DNA from 3 places in the Methyloceanibacter caenitepidi genome. Region 1 is predicted to be linked to each of the others. Evidence: riboswitches for the same ligand, from Rfam matches in the RefSeq annotation. Region 1 holds a riboswitch; each other region holds the start of a gene.

Region 1 (4,778 bases):
GGTCCTCCGCCCGCTCCCAGGGACGGTCGAAATAGTGGTTCACGCGCGGCCCCACGGCCTGGATCAGCAGGCGCATCGGCTTGCCCGCCACGGCGGCGAAGCCCTTCACGCGCAGCACATCGTGCGCCTCGGCCAACTCGGCGATGCGCTGCGTGATGTCCGCGGCATCGGCGACCTCCGCGATCGGAACGACGAACGTGTCGAAATCGTCGTGGTCGTGATCCTCCTCGCTGTCGTGATGGGTCTTGCGGTTTTCAATATCGTCTTCCGCGCCGATACCGAGACCGAGGAGTGCGGTGGCATCGACCTTCCCTTCCGACACGGTCACCACGCCGATGCCGCGCGGAAGCGCAGCCGTCACCGACTGCATGGCGCGCTGGAGCCCGTCGGCATCGAGCAAATCGCGCTTGTTAAGGACGATCAGGTCGGCGCAGGCAATTTGATCCTCGAAAACCTCTTCGATGGGATCGTCGTGATCGAGCGCATCGTCCGCAGCGCGCTGCGCGGAGAGCGCTTCGATGTCGGCGGAGACTTGACCCTCGGCGAGAGCCGCGCCGTCGACGACCGCCACGACACCGTCAACGGTGACGCGGTTCTTGATGGCCGGCCAGTGGAAGGCTTGGACCAGGGGCTTCGGCAGCGCGAGGCCCGAGGTTTCGATCACGATGTGGTCGACCGGCGGCTCGGCCGCCAGGATCTCGTCGAGGGCCGGCACGAACTCGTCCGCGACCGTGCAGCACAGGCAGCCATTGGCGAGCTCGACGATATTTTCCTCGCTGCAGTTCTCGTCGCCGCAGCCTTTGAGGATCTCGCCATCGATACCCACATCGCCGAATTCGTTCACGATTACGGCCAGACGCCGCCCATTGGCGTTGGCGAGCACGTGGCGGATGAGCGTGGTTTTTCCCGAGCCGAGAAAGCCGGTCACGATCGTGCAGGGAACGCGGGCGACGGAATTCATTCAAAATCCTCCGGAATGGGGCCGAGTACGAGGGGTGGAACGCGCGCAACGAGGCCGCCCTTGAGGGCGTCGGGCCGGCCGCGCCAGGGCAGGAGACCGTCCTCTGCTTCTGCGAGCAGCATCGCGCCGTCGATGAGAGCGGCCGCATCGTCGGGGGTGCTCAGATCGCCGAAGACATAGGTCCAGCTGTCCTTCTTTCGCATTGCCGCGCTGAGCGAGCGCCGGCAATTGGCAAGGCATTCGACTTGGCGGACCGTTACGCGCGTTCCGCGCGCGGCCTCCGCTGTGGCCTCGGCGAGAAGCAGGCCCGCGCGGGGGGCATCGGCTGCGTCGTCCGGCTTGCGGCAGGTTACGCAGACATAGACCGTGGGGCCCTCCGGGATGGGGGCGGCGCTGTCCTTGGCGTCTAGGGGAGATGTCACCCTGATGATCCCTCGGCGATCCCAAGCGAAAGCCACAGCAGACAGGGTGCAATGCGGCCCAGATTCGGGCCGGAACGAGGACCAACCGTCGCAGAGGCACCCCGCCCGGCGAACGACTAGATCGACGACAGGTCTCCTGGCTTCGCGGGTCTCTCCCTTCGCCGCCTTCCCGGGTCAGTCCCAGTGGCAATGGCTCGGGCGCCCAAGACCGGTATCGAGACCGTTCGATGGGCTCACCGCTTACAGTTGCGGGGGCAGCCGCGGGTTTGGGATATCCCCATACCGCGTTCCCTGTTCGCTCGAAACGAGCAACCGTCGATCAGGCACATAAGGGCTTCCGGTGCGGGTTTGTCAATGCGTTGTATGGGTTTGTGATCTGCGGGCGCCACTCTCGGTCGTCAGGCCCGCCACCGAGGTTTCCCTCTTGCGACGGGCCCTTCAGGCTCTATAGTCGTTGCGCCGATGGTTCCCGCATGAGGCGGGACGCAAGAAGGGAACACGGTGAGGGAGTCTCCCGATTCCGTGGCTGCCCCCGCAACTGAAAGCGGAGAGCGCCCCTCGTCACGCCACTGGAGCGGTCGCTCCGGGAAGGTTGAGGGGATGCGCAGACCCGCGAAGCCAGGAAACCTGCCACGGCACAAACCTTGAACGGCGTCCTCGGGTGGAGGGCGCAAGGGGGGACCACATGACTCGTTCTTCGCTCCATCGCACCGCGCTTTTGGCGCTCGCCGCACTTATGCTCACCGCCGCGCCGGCCTCGGCGCACCACGTCATGGGCGGCGAAATGCCGTCCACGTTCGTCCAGGGCTTTCTTTCCGGTCTCGGCCACCCGGTGATCGGGCTCGACCATCTGGCGTTTCTCATTGCCGTTGGCGTCGCGGTCGGCGTCGGCGGTCTCAATCTCGGCCTGCCGGTCCTGTTCGTCGCGGCTTCGGCCGTCGGCGTCGGCATCCATGTCGTCGGGTTCCAGCTGCCTGGGGCCGAGCTTATCGTCGCGTCCTCGGTAGTGATCGTCGGCGCTCTCATCGCCGCCGGCCGCGCGTTGCCCCTCGCCGCCTGGGGCGCCTTGTTCGGCGCCGCCGGCCTGGCGCACGGCTATGCCTACGGCGAGTCGATCTTCGGCGCAGAGCCAACCCCGCTCTTGGCCTATCTGCTCGGCCTTGTGGTCATTCAAAGCGCGCTCAGCGTGGGCGTGGCCTTATTGTTCCGCATCCGCAATCTGTCCGTCTCGGCCGTGGCGCCGCGTCTGGCCGGTGCGGTTGTCGTCGGCATCGGCATCGCCGCGCTGCTCGGCCAGATCATCCCGGACGCATAGCGATCTGATGGCAGACAACAGCCTCGAGGACGAGGGGATTACCTTCGTCCTTGGGGGTGCCCGCTCGGGAAAAAGCCGTTTCGCCGAAAGCTTTGTCGCCAGTCTTCCTAGGCCCTGGGTCTATATTGCCACGGCCGAGGCCCATGACGACGAGATGAAGGCGCGGATCGCCGAGCACCAGGCCCGGCGCGAGGCCGGCTGGCAGACCTTGGAGGCGCCCCACGATCTGCATGACGCCATACGCGCGGCGCCGAAAGGGGCCATCGTCCTCGTGGACTGTTTGACCTTGTGGCTCTCAAATATCATGCACGGCCCTTTCGACGTCGGCCGCGCGATGGACCAGCTGGAGGACGCGTTGCACACCCGTGAGAGCGCCACCGTACTGGTCTCCAACGAAGTCGGAATGGGGCTGGTGCCCGAAACACCGCTCGGGCGCGCGTTCCGCGATGCGCAAGGGCGGCTCAATCAGCGTATCGCCGCCATCGCCAGCCGGGTGATTTTCGTGGTCGCGGGGCAGCCTCTCATCGTGAAAGGAAGCACATGACCAAATCGGTCGAAGAGAAAGACCTCGAGCGCCATCGCGCCAAGATGGCGAAACGCAAAGAGCTGCAAGATGCCGAGGTCGCCGAGAAGACCGTCGAGAAGGGGCTCCTGATCGTCCACACGGGAACGGGCAAGGGCAAGTCGACGGCGGCTTTCGGTCTTGCCTTGCGCATGATCGGCCGCGGCAAGCGCGTGGGGATCGTGCAGTTCGTCAAGGGCGCGTGGCATACGGCGGAGCGTGACGCCTTGGAGCGATTCGGCGATCAGGTTGCTTGGTATTCCATGGGCGAAGGCTTCACCTGGGAGACCCAGGATCTGGAACGCGACATCGCCGCGGCGGAGCGTGCCTGGGCCAAGGCGGTCGAGTTGATGGACGATCCCAGCTTCAGCCTTGTCATTCTCGACGAACTGAACATCGCGCTGCGCTACGACTATCTGCCTTTCGAAGAGGTCGTGGCCACGCTGAAGGCGCGGCGCCCGGACCTCCATGTGATCGTGACCGGACGCAACGCCAAGCCGGCGCTGATCGACGCGGCGGATCTCGTCACCGACATGACGCTCGTGAAGCACCATTTCGCCGCCGGGGTGAAGGCGCAAGCCGGCATCGAATTCTAGCGATGACCGCCCGCGCGCTCATGTTTCAGGGCACGGGCTCCGATGTGGGTAAGTCCCTGATCGTGGCCGGGCTGGCGCGCGCGCTCGTGTCCCGTGGACTGAAGGTCTTGCCCTTCAAGCCGCAAAACATGTCGAACAATGCGGCGGTCACCATCGATGGAGGTGAGATCGGGCGCGCACAGGCTCTGCAGGCGCGGGCGGCGCGCGAAACGCCAAGCGTTCACATGAATCCGGTTTTGCTCAAGCCGCAGAGCGAAGTCGGGGCGCAGATCATCGTGCGCGGCCAGGTTTACGGAAAGGCCAAGGCCGCGGACTACCAGGCGCTGAAGCCCGAGCTGATGGACGCGGTGCAGGATAGCTTCGCCCTTCTCAAGGACGAGGCGGACATCGTTCTAGTCGAAGGGGCAGGCAGCGCCTCTGAAGTCAATCTTCGCGCGAATGACATCGCCAATATGGGCTTTGCACGCGAAGCCGACGTGCCCGTCGTGCTCATCGGCGATATCGACCGCGGAGGTGTCATCGCCAGCCTCGTGGGCACAAAGGCGGTGCTCGACCCCGACGATGCCGCGATGATCCGCGGATTCCTCGTCAACAAATTCAGGGGCGATCCGTCGTTGTTCGCGGACGGCATGGTGCGCATCGCGAGAGAGACGGGCTGGGAACCGCTCGGCCTGATCCCGTTCTTCGCGGACGCAAGAGCCCTGCCTGCCGAGGACGCGCTGGCCCTCGAGCAGCAGCAGGCCGCAAAGACCGACGCGTTGCTGAAGGTCGCCGTGCCGCTGTTGCCTCATATCTCGAATTTCGACGACCTCGATCCGTTCGCCGCCGAGCCGGCCGTCGAAGTCGTCCGTATACGTCCTGGTGAGGCGCTGCCGGGGGACGCGCAACTCGTCATCCTGCCGGGCTCGAAAGCGACGCTGTC
Region 2 (4,778 bases), 870 kb from region 1:
CTTTGAGCACCTCGATGGTCTGGACGTTGTAGAGATCGCGGAACGTCTCGATGTCGTCGCGCACGCCGTCGACGAAAAAGTCCGCGGTGGTTTCCTGGCCGCGGAAGGTCAGCTGATCGCGATGCCCCTCGCCCTGCTGCACGGCGATGCCCGGAACGTAGAGCAGCGCCTGGCCGAGCGTGTTGGCGGCCTGATCCTCGGCGAGCTCCTCGGGGATGATCGAGACCGAGCCCGGGATGTTCATGATCAGCGTATTCGTCTTGGTCGCGGACGAGGTGCCCGCGGCGTAATAGCCGTCGACGCCCGACGAGCCGCGGTTCAGCGTGCTGCCGTCCACGGGGAGATCGAAGATCGCCTCCTCGATCGCGTCCTGGGAGGCGTAGCCGCCGTCGGCCGTGGCGGCGGGCGCGCTCACGGGAGCGCTCGCGGTGGTGCGCGGCGCGGGGCGGGGCCGCGGCCTCGGCTCAGGGTCGGGCTCCGCCTCGACCACGGCGGGCGCGGCCTCAATGTCGGGATCCTGCTCGACGATCACCGGAGGGACCTGGGTGTCGGCTCCAGGATCGGGGCTGCCGCCCGTGGCGGCGGGGGCGCCGTTGCCGGTCACGCCCGATTCTAGGCCGCCCTCTCCGGTTGTTTTCCCGGTCTCCTGTGCATGAACTATTTCACCCGATAGGGCAATGAGCGCCGCAGAGGCCGCCAAGGCGAGCAGCCGCTCTCTAACTTCGCTGAGTTTCCTGGACGAACGCGACGCGGAATGCGCCGCCGTGACACGGAGTTCCATTTACTGCCCCCCGGCTCTGATCGACCTTGGGGCGCGCCTCATCTCACGCGAAACTGCTCCCCTCAAATCCACAGGCAACGATATTAGGGTTCGAGTGCTGCGCATAATGAAGGGTTTTCAACTTAATATATGAACAAAATTCATTTTTAGGATAGTGACCAGGCAGTAGAGGACCTCAACCGATTTCTGGCGTCACGCACACGAAGGTTTAGTTACCCTGTGCCTACATCTGGTTGGGTTGGTCTCTCGAGGACGGCAATTCGCGCTATAAGCTCAGACTTTGCCTTGGTGCAGGATCACGTCACCCTTTTTTTTATCCTGGCGCCCTACCACCCGGCCTTCATCGTCACAAAGGCCGACGTCGGCGCCCCCGAAAGAGATGTTGTTGTGCAAGGAGATCTAATACCCGGTGCCGAACATGTTCTCCGCATTGACGCGCTCTTTTCTAGCCTGTTTCGCGATTTTGAATCGCCGCCCGATTTCACATGAGTTTCTACTCGTCACGCTATTCCTGGGATCAGTAATTGATGATGCTCCTCATCCCAACGACCAACGCATTCTCGACTTTTTGGTTGGGTGTATCGTTGAATAGATTGGGCACCGAGCCTCCGGGATTATGGATGTATTGCACCACTGGCTGTATCGCCCAGCCAGATACGATCTCTGCAATGTAGTTCAACTCGAGGATTAGTTCATAATCGCGAATGATATGCAGCCCCGCCTTGCGGTCGAGATCGGAGGCTTCGTTCGAAATACCGGAATACGCGACGCCTAGAGCGATGCCGTCATGAGGGCGCCCGGGCACCCATCCGTCGAAGACAATGCCAACATCAGCATAAGTGTCGACCTGATTGCGGTCAGCCGGGCTAAGGATCGCTCGGGCGAAGGCCGATACACCTCCTGTGCCGCATTGGCCTTCTGGTTGATAGAGCACCTGATCGACTACCACATAGACGGCTTGGTTTCCTTCATGGCGAGACGCAGAAAGCCCCTGCGCGAGCGGGTGTATTGGATCATCGAACTCGCCAAAATCGTACCAGCCGCCAAGTTTGACCGTGCCGGACGGGCAGCTGCCGTTGCCGTAGGAATAGTCGGCCTCGAAGAGCAACAAGGGGGGATCGTTAAGGCGAAAATCGAAGCCGTGCGCGTTACACTGCCCGGGATCACGTTCCTCGGCGCAGGGACCGGCTGGATCACTATCATAAATCCCAAATTTCAGTTGGAATAGGTCCTGAACTTCAACAGCGACGCGCACCCCTGGTGATGCAAACGGATAGATGGGACCGCCAAAAAGGAAGGTTGTCGGAGCTGAGAGTCGTCCAGCCAAAGGTAGAGGCGATGAATCTCGCAGCCACCTCCGAAATGAGAAATTCACTGTCGGCACCCAGCTGGCCGAGACGGATAGAGGCGTGCCCGTCATAGAAAGCCTGTTCAAGCCAAAGCTCATGCAGACGCGTGGAAGGGAATGCCTCTATGTTGCTAACGCTGACGATGCTGCCGATGTTTTCAGCAGTGATGCTGGTGCCGTGAATTTGATAGAAATCTATATGGAAACTCAACCCTCGTGCACCGGTGAGGTTCTCAAGATCGGCATCGAGGTATCCCTCGAGAAGTCCTGCGTAATGTACGCTTTGCTCCATTCCTCCTGAGACGTTGCCTAGCACGTCGCTGGTGTAGTCGATGCCGTAAGAAACTCCCTGCCGGGCAAGGACATTGCGTACACTTCGAGGATCTCCATATCCTGGCAGACTCGTTGCAATCGAGGGCTCCGGGATCCCCGGCGGCAGCTCACCTATCCCGTCTGGAAGACGGACATGTGGATGATGCTGCTGATCGGCCCATGAACCGTTAGCGATAAGAAACGGACTTGCGAATAAAGTTGTGACGAGACAAATGGCCGTGATCGACTTCACGATAGGATTTCCATCCATGTGCGCCTGCGGCGCGAAGCCTTCACGGATGGAACGCGAACTAGCGCTTCCCTTCTTCGCCTGCGAGCACCCCGCTCGCACGACGCCGATCAGGCACCTGTGACGGCAGGTCTCCTGGCTCGCGGGTCGCTGCCTAGACGCCGTCTTCCCGGGTTTCCCCCAGTGACATGTTGGCGCTCGGCTTGCCGCTCACAGTTGCGGGGGCAGCTGCGGACTTAGCTGGCATTATGCCAACTTCTCCACATTCCCTTTTCATCCTCATAGAGGAACCGTCTTGCAAATGATTATCAGTAGATTCCAACTTCGTCAATTCGCCAGTTCCTGCTTGGCAGGCGGATGGTCCCGAGGCACTGCCAGGCCGTTGCTCAGCGCAGGCTAATGCATGCAAAAGGACGCCCCGCCAGTTGGGGCTAGCGGGGCGTTGATGTACGGCATTCGTATGTGACTGCCGTACATAGATCAGGCTGGCTCTCCGGTAGCAAAGCGCCTTCTCGCTTATTGGTCGTTCAGGAATGGCAACCAGCCACTCGGGCCGGCTCACACGAAACGCTGAACGGTCAAAGTGGTGATGATCGGCTAGTGGGTGATGATGACATCCTTCACGGTGGAGTATGACCTTTACGACAGCGTGCAACGTTGTGTCCAATAAGAAGGCAATCGCTCCCCAGTTCTACCTTTTTTCGTTCGACCATTAACATCGAGACGATTAGATACTACGAACGCGTGGGGCTGCTTGATGCTCCGCCCCGCACTCGGGGTGGGCTTCGCATGTACGACCGGCATCATACTCGACGCCTGACCTTCATTCGTCGCAGCCGTGAACTCGGCTTTTCGTTGGACGACATTTGCACATTGATCAGTCTCTCAGGGCGAAATCAGGATTGCGCTGCAAGGGAGTTGACTCTTCGGCACGTGGATCAGGTGCAGGGCAAAATCGCCAACCTAAAGCGGTTGGAGAGAGCACTAAAAAGTCTGGCCGAGGCGTGTAAGCCCGGCGATCAAAAATCGTGCCCCATCTTCGATGCTCTAGCCGGGCAAAGTTAAGTGGCGGCTTACCGACTGCAACTGCGCTGAAGTGTCATAAGCAAGTGCAAGCGACGACGACACTGGGGTCGGATGCCAGTGCCAAATATTTGATCACGAGACCCTTGATGTTTTTGGCAGAGAGATCATTCTGATGAGATGGTCACGTTCGTCAGTCGGCTCGCTTTCGCCATCTTCCTCACCGTAAGTTCGCACGCAGTGGCGGGCTTGAGCCACGCTCAACCTATTGTCGGTGCTGTCGACTTGATCACGGCTACCAATCTTGGGGCTGGCGAGTGCGACCATTGCGATGGCTGTAGCAAGCCTTGTGTTGTGCCGGTCGTTTGCAATAGTCCCTGCTCGCCCATGGCTTTGCCGTTGACCTGGACGGAAGAAGCCGCCTCTAAAACTACCTCCCTCAAATCAACTGAAGGTTCGCGGTTCAGAAGCGCGGTGATCCGCGCTCCTACACCACCTCCTCGCTTTTTCCACTTCGTCTGAGCAGTCCCTGGAGTGGGCCTGCCTAGTCATGGGACCCCCGCCTTTTGGGGGCGTTCCGTCGTTCATGCGGCGGTCGAACAACCATCGATGCCCAAAGGAGTGGAAAAATGTATCGATCACTAGCAGTCGTCCTGACTGGAGTAGCGTTTGTCGCTGTAAGTCTATCGTCGGACGTCGCCACCGCGCACCACAACGCCTATCACAACTTGGGAAAGTGTGGTTCCGCGGTCGAGTGTCCGGGTCAGAAGCAAGGGACCCAAACGAAAAGCTCTAACCGTTAGACTTCGATAGAAAGGGTCGGCCGGGCCTTATCCGATAGGCCTGGCCGATCCCACAAAGACCGATGCTCAAGCGCCGGGTATAATCGAACGCTTGGGCATATGGCAAAGATGATGGCCACCAGCGTTGCGTCAGGGATCTTCGCCGCGTGTATTAGTCTGAATTATCAAAGAGTGCAGCCTCTACAGCAGTCCTAGGAGGATTGAATCATGAGCGAGATGATGAATAACGGAATGATGTGGGGTATGGGAATTTGGTGGCTG
Region 3 (4,778 bases), 730 kb from region 1:
ATCATGCCAAGCGAATCGAGCAGACCGTTGCCGATGGCGCCAACGGGGCCGTCGCCGCATCGGTGCACGGCCTGACGACCACTGTCACGGGCCGCGACATCGAGGTCAACGGCCTCGCCGACAGCGCCGCGGAACAGAAACGGATCCTCGAGACTCTCGATATCGTCCAGGGGCGGCGCGTCGTTCGTGACAAGATCAAGGTTCTTGAGTCGGTCGCTCCCTATACGTTCTCGGCGGTGAAGTCGGACAAAGGCATCACGGTTTCCGGGCATGTGCCGACCGAGGCTGCGCGGGCAGGTATCGCCGTCGTTCTCGATCACGATGCATCGTCGCTGAAACTGGCCTCCGGTGCGCCGGGCGGCTGGACGATGGTCGCGCAGGACGGACTCAGCGCGCTCATCAAGCTCAACAAGGGCACGCTCACCATGAAGGACAAGTCGTTGACCCTAGAGGGCGAGGCGACGACGCCTACCGCCGGGGAGGCGGCGCTGGCCGAACTCAAGGACGTGCCGCCGGGCTATATGGTGGACACGTCGCTCAGCTATCTCGACGACGGCAAGCCGATAGAGTTCGAGCTGGTCTATTCCGCCGCCGATGGGGCATCCGTCAGCGGTAAGCTTCCGGCCGGCCTCACCACCGAGGCCATCGCCGCGGCGCTTGGTCTCGATCAAGTTTCCGGGGAGCCAAGCATCGCGATTTCAGGCGACCCCGAGCCTGCGCTCGCCATTCTTAAGAAGCTCGGCTCTTGGCTGCCCGAGTTCGACTCGCTGAAATTGACGCTCGGTGACTCCGGCAATGCGGCGCTGTCGGGGGGTGACAACGGTTTTCCGTTCGCCGGAAACGCAAGCCCGGGCGCGGATATCGAACTTCTCGAGACGGGTCTGTCAAAGGATCTCGGGGATGCAGTCGCCGTGCGTGTGGAGGCGGCGACCGATCTGCCGCCAGACGGCACAAGCCGCAAGAACGCGGCGACAGGCGAGACCGAGGTGATGACGGCCGGCTATTGGCTGCCGCAAATGGACTTCGTGGCCGGCTACGGTCAGTGCCGCGACAAGGCCAACGCCCTTCTGTCCAAGCGCGACGTCAATTTCGTGACCGGCTCCGCGCGGCTCGACGCGCGCTCCTTGCAGGTCATCAACGCGATGACGGCGCTCGTTATGAAGTGCGTCCAGTCCGGCAATCTGCGCGTGGAGGTCGGTGGCCATACGGACAGCCAGGGCGATAGCGACTTCAACATGGACCTGAGCCAGAAGCGTGCCGACGCGGTCGTCGAAGCCCTCAAGAAGCGCGGCATCCCGGGGGATGCGATCACGGCGGCGGGCTATGGCGACACGAAGCCGCTGGCCGAAAACGACACGGAAGAGGGCCGGGCGGCGAACCGACGCGTCACCTTGGCGTTCACTCAATAAGCGGCCCGGAAGGCCTACAAGGGGGATTGTTCGATGTTCAAGAATTGGGGCTTCCTGCTCGCAGAAATCTGGTTCCTCATCGTGCTCGCAGCCCTTCTGGGACTGTTCGTGGGATGGCTCCTGTGGGGCGGCCGTCGCAAGACCTCCTACAAGAGCTCCGGCGACGAGGCAGGGACATTGCGCGCCCAACTTGAAGATTGCCGCGCGAGCTGCCGGGAGAAGGACGATCTGATCGGTCGCCTCGAGGGGCGGCTCGAAGGCCGCGGAACCTCGAAGGAGGCTCGTCCAGCCACGCCGGCGATGGCTGCGGCCCCTGCCAATCTTGCAGTCATGAATGCACCGGTTGCCGAGCGCGCCAGCGAGGGCGTCAAACCCAAGACGCTCGATGCGCCGCTGGAGGGCAAGGCGGATAACCTGAAGAAAATCAAAGGTGTAGGCCCGAAGCTCGAAAAGCTCTGCAACCGTTTGGGCTTTTGGCATTTCGACCAGATCGCCAATTGGACCGACGCTGAAGTGGCCTGGGTCGACGCCAACCTCGAAGGCTTCAAAGGACGGGTCACGCGCGACGACTGGGTCGCGCAGGCCAAGCTGCTGGCGGAAGGCCGCACGACCGAGTTTTCCAAGCGCGTCGAGGCCGGCGACGTCTACGAGAAAGACAAGAAATAGGAAAAATCAGACCGCACTGCTTGACCGGCGCCCCGAGTCGGCCAAAAGTTCGCCCGCCTATGGTGTCCGGGCGCGGAAACGCGGCCGGATGAAACGGGAATAGGTGGGGCCGTCCGCGGCCCGAAGCCTAGCCGCCCCCGCGACTGTATGCGGTGAGCCGCCTTCCACCGATGTCACTGGCCCAACTGTCACCCAAGGCAAGGGCTGGGAAGACGGAAGCCGGCCGCGACCCGCGAGCCAGGAGACCGGCCATTCGGCAAACGGACCAACCCATGCGCCGTCGGGTGAGACGGCAAAGGAACCACAACATGCATATTGAACCTGGCCTTGTTGCCGACAGTAAGATTTGGCTGAGTTACGCCACCGCCGCCGGCGCAGGCGCCTACGGCCTGAAGCTCGCTTGGGAAGACGTGAAGGAGCGGGGGCCGGTGTCGCTGCTCGCTCGGGCCGCGGGCGCCACATCGCTCGTCTTCTGCTTTTTCGAAGTGTTCCCGCACTACCCGGTCGGGGTCTCCGAGGTTCACCTTATTTTCGGCTCGACGCTGTTCCTGATCTTCGGCGGTGCGCCCGCAGCTATCGGTTTGGCCTTGGGCCTTTTCCTGCAGGGCCTCTTCTTCGCGCCTTTCGACCTGCCGCAATACGGCATGAACGTCACGACGCTGCTAGTGCCGCTGTTCGGTCTGCGCTACCTCGCCGGCAAGGTCATCGAGCCCGGCACGCCCTATGTGGATTTGAAGTACCGTCAAGCTCTGGCGCTTTCGACGGCCTATCAGGCGGGGATCGTCGCCTGGGTGACGTTCTGGGCGCTGTACGGCCATGGCTTCGGCGTTGAGAACGTCCAGTCGATCGCGACCTTCGGCGGCGCCTACATGTTGGTGATCATTGTGGAGCCGCTGGCGGATCTCGCCGTGCTCGCCGGTGCCAAGGCGATCAATGCCTTGCGGGGCAGCGTCCTGGTCGGAGACCGGCTCTACAATCCGGCCTAGTCGGAACTGGCAAAACGACGGTTCAAGACGGCGGTGCGTTCAGTCGCACCGCCGTTTTTTTGCTGTGTGGAGATACGGAACGTCCGGGCGGATAGGCAGCGGGTTTTGCAAAGCCGAGGATTGCCTGCTCTGCTAGAAGGGGACGCTCGTCCAATTAGAGGCGAGCCCGCGAAGGTCTTCGCGGACAACAGCACGAACAACGGCACACGGGAGGGACATCATGGCGACGGAAGAAGACGTATCTATCCCCAATCCGGACGCGTTCTACTCGCCTCAGCAGCGCGCGCTCCAAGACGAGATGCAGAGCCGGCCGCTCGCCAACGCCGTGGTCTTTGCCGTGGTTCGCGACGAGCTTGACCCGGAGATGGCCGGCTTCATCTCCAGCCGCGACTACTTCTTCCTTTCCACGGTAAACGAGGACGGAGAGCCGACGGTCTCATACAAGGGCGGCAATGTGGGCGTCGCCCATGTGGTGGACAACAAGACGATTGTGTTCCCGAGTTACAATGGTAACGGCATGTACTTTTCGGCGGGCAATATCTCCGCCACGGGGAAGGTCGGTATGCTGTTCATCGACATGTGCACGCCCCATCGCGTGAGGGTGCAGGGCACCGCGGCGCTGTCCCAGAACGAAGACCACATGAAGCTCTTTCCCGGCGCCGAGTTCGTGGTCGAGGTCAGGGTCGACAAGGCCTTCATCAATTGCGCCCGCTACATCCACAAGCATGAGCGCGTGGAGGCCACGAACCGCTACGTGCCGGATGCGACGGGAGAGGCGCCGCTGCCCGCCTGGAAGCGGATCGATCTGATTCAGGAGGCTCTTCCTGAAGCCGACGCCGGCCGGGTCGCCGAGAACGGCGGCACAATCACCGAGGACGAGTACAAGCAAAAGGTGATGGACGGGACGTCCTAGGTCTGGCCCTCACGCCCTAAATTGACATCCGGCCACGATCCGTGCCCAAAGCGGGTACGGACGATTTCAGCTGTGGCCCGAAAACGTTTCGCGGCACCTGAGCGAAAGGCGGTCGCGAAACATGCTTGAGCCCGATGACGGCGGTGCCGGCCGCAAACTGCATCAACTGGTGGGGCTGGTACTTGGCCCGGTCGTCTTTACGGCCTGTGTCATCAGCTCCGCGCCGGAGGGATTGTCGGCCGCGGGCTGGTCCGTTGCGGCTCTGGCCTTATGGATGGCCATATGGTGGGCCACGGAGGCGGTCCCGCTCTTCGTGACGGCGCTTCTGCCGCTGGCCGTCTTGCCGCTTCTCGGTGTCGAGGGCATCGACGGGGCCGCGGCGCCGTTCGCACATCCCGTCGTGTTCTTGCTGCTGGGCGGCTTTCTGATCGGCCTCGCGCTCGAGAAATGGAATCTGCATCGGCGTATCGCCTTCCACATTATTCTCGCGGTCGGTAGCCGTCCGCTCAACCTCATCGCGGGCAAGATGCTTGCGACAGCCTTCCTGAGCATGTGGATCACGAATACGGCGACGACCATCATGGTGCTACCCATTGCGATGTCGCTCATCGCCGTCGTCGCACCGGACGGGAAACGTGCGCATGGCGAGGCGGCTAATTTCGGCACCGCCATGATGCTCGGCATCGCCTATGCGGCCTCCATCGGTGGCATGGCCTCGCTCGTGGGCTCACCGACAAACTTGCTGGCCGCCAGCTATCTGGAGGAGGTCTTCGGCATCGAGATGACGTTCCTCGACTGGATGCT

What was found. A riboswitch is a leader RNA that binds a small molecule or an ion and turns the genes downstream of it on or off. The one in region 1 is predicted to bind cobalamin.
Region 2: linked by a shared signal. The riboswitch ahead of GL4_RS18090 (carbohydrate porin) and the one ahead of GL4_RS01995 (HupE/UreJ family protein) in region 1 are both predicted to bind cobalamin.
Region 3: linked by a shared signal. The riboswitch ahead of GL4_RS15045 (energy-coupling factor ABC transporter permease) and the one ahead of GL4_RS01995 (HupE/UreJ family protein) in region 1 are both predicted to bind cobalamin.

What each region holds. Positions count from the first base shown of each region.
Region 1 covers NZ_AP014648.1:430,930-435,707, forward strand. The annotation lists gene cobW (cobalamin biosynthesis protein CobW) at 1-961, opposite strand, end outside; gene GL4_RS01990 (DUF1636 family protein) at 958-1,383, opposite strand; cobalamin riboswitch at 1,493-1,715, opposite strand; cobalamin riboswitch at 1,829-2,032, shown strand; gene GL4_RS01995 (HupE/UreJ family protein) at 2,069-2,698, shown strand; gene cobU (bifunctional adenosylcobinamide kinase/adenosylcobinamide-phosphate guanylyltransferase) at 2,706-3,242, shown strand; gene cobO (cob(I)yrinic acid a,c-diamide adenosyltransferase) at 3,239-3,856, shown strand; gene GL4_RS02010 (cobyric acid synthase) at 3,859-4,778, shown strand, end outside.
Region 2 covers NZ_AP014648.1:1,304,091-1,308,868, reverse strand. The annotation lists gene GL4_RS06070 (TonB-dependent receptor) at 1-781, opposite strand, end outside; gene GL4_RS17880 (hypothetical protein) at 1,070-1,270, shown strand; gene GL4_RS16610 (carbohydrate porin) at 1,299-2,036, opposite strand; gene GL4_RS18090 (carbohydrate porin) at 2,020-2,694, opposite strand; cobalamin riboswitch at 2,800-3,001, opposite strand; gene GL4_RS17145 (MerR family DNA-binding protein) at 3,436-3,756, shown strand.
Region 3 covers NZ_AP014648.1:3,127,597-3,132,374, reverse strand. The annotation lists gene GL4_RS15055 (OmpA family protein) at 1-1,409, shown strand, start outside; gene GL4_RS15050 (hypothetical protein) at 1,443-2,075, shown strand; cobalamin riboswitch at 2,119-2,343, shown strand; gene GL4_RS15045 (energy-coupling factor ABC transporter permease) at 2,384-3,061, shown strand; gene GL4_RS15040 (pyridoxamine 5'-phosphate oxidase family protein) at 3,282-3,974, shown strand; gene GL4_RS15035 (SLC13 family permease) at 4,096-4,778, shown strand, end outside.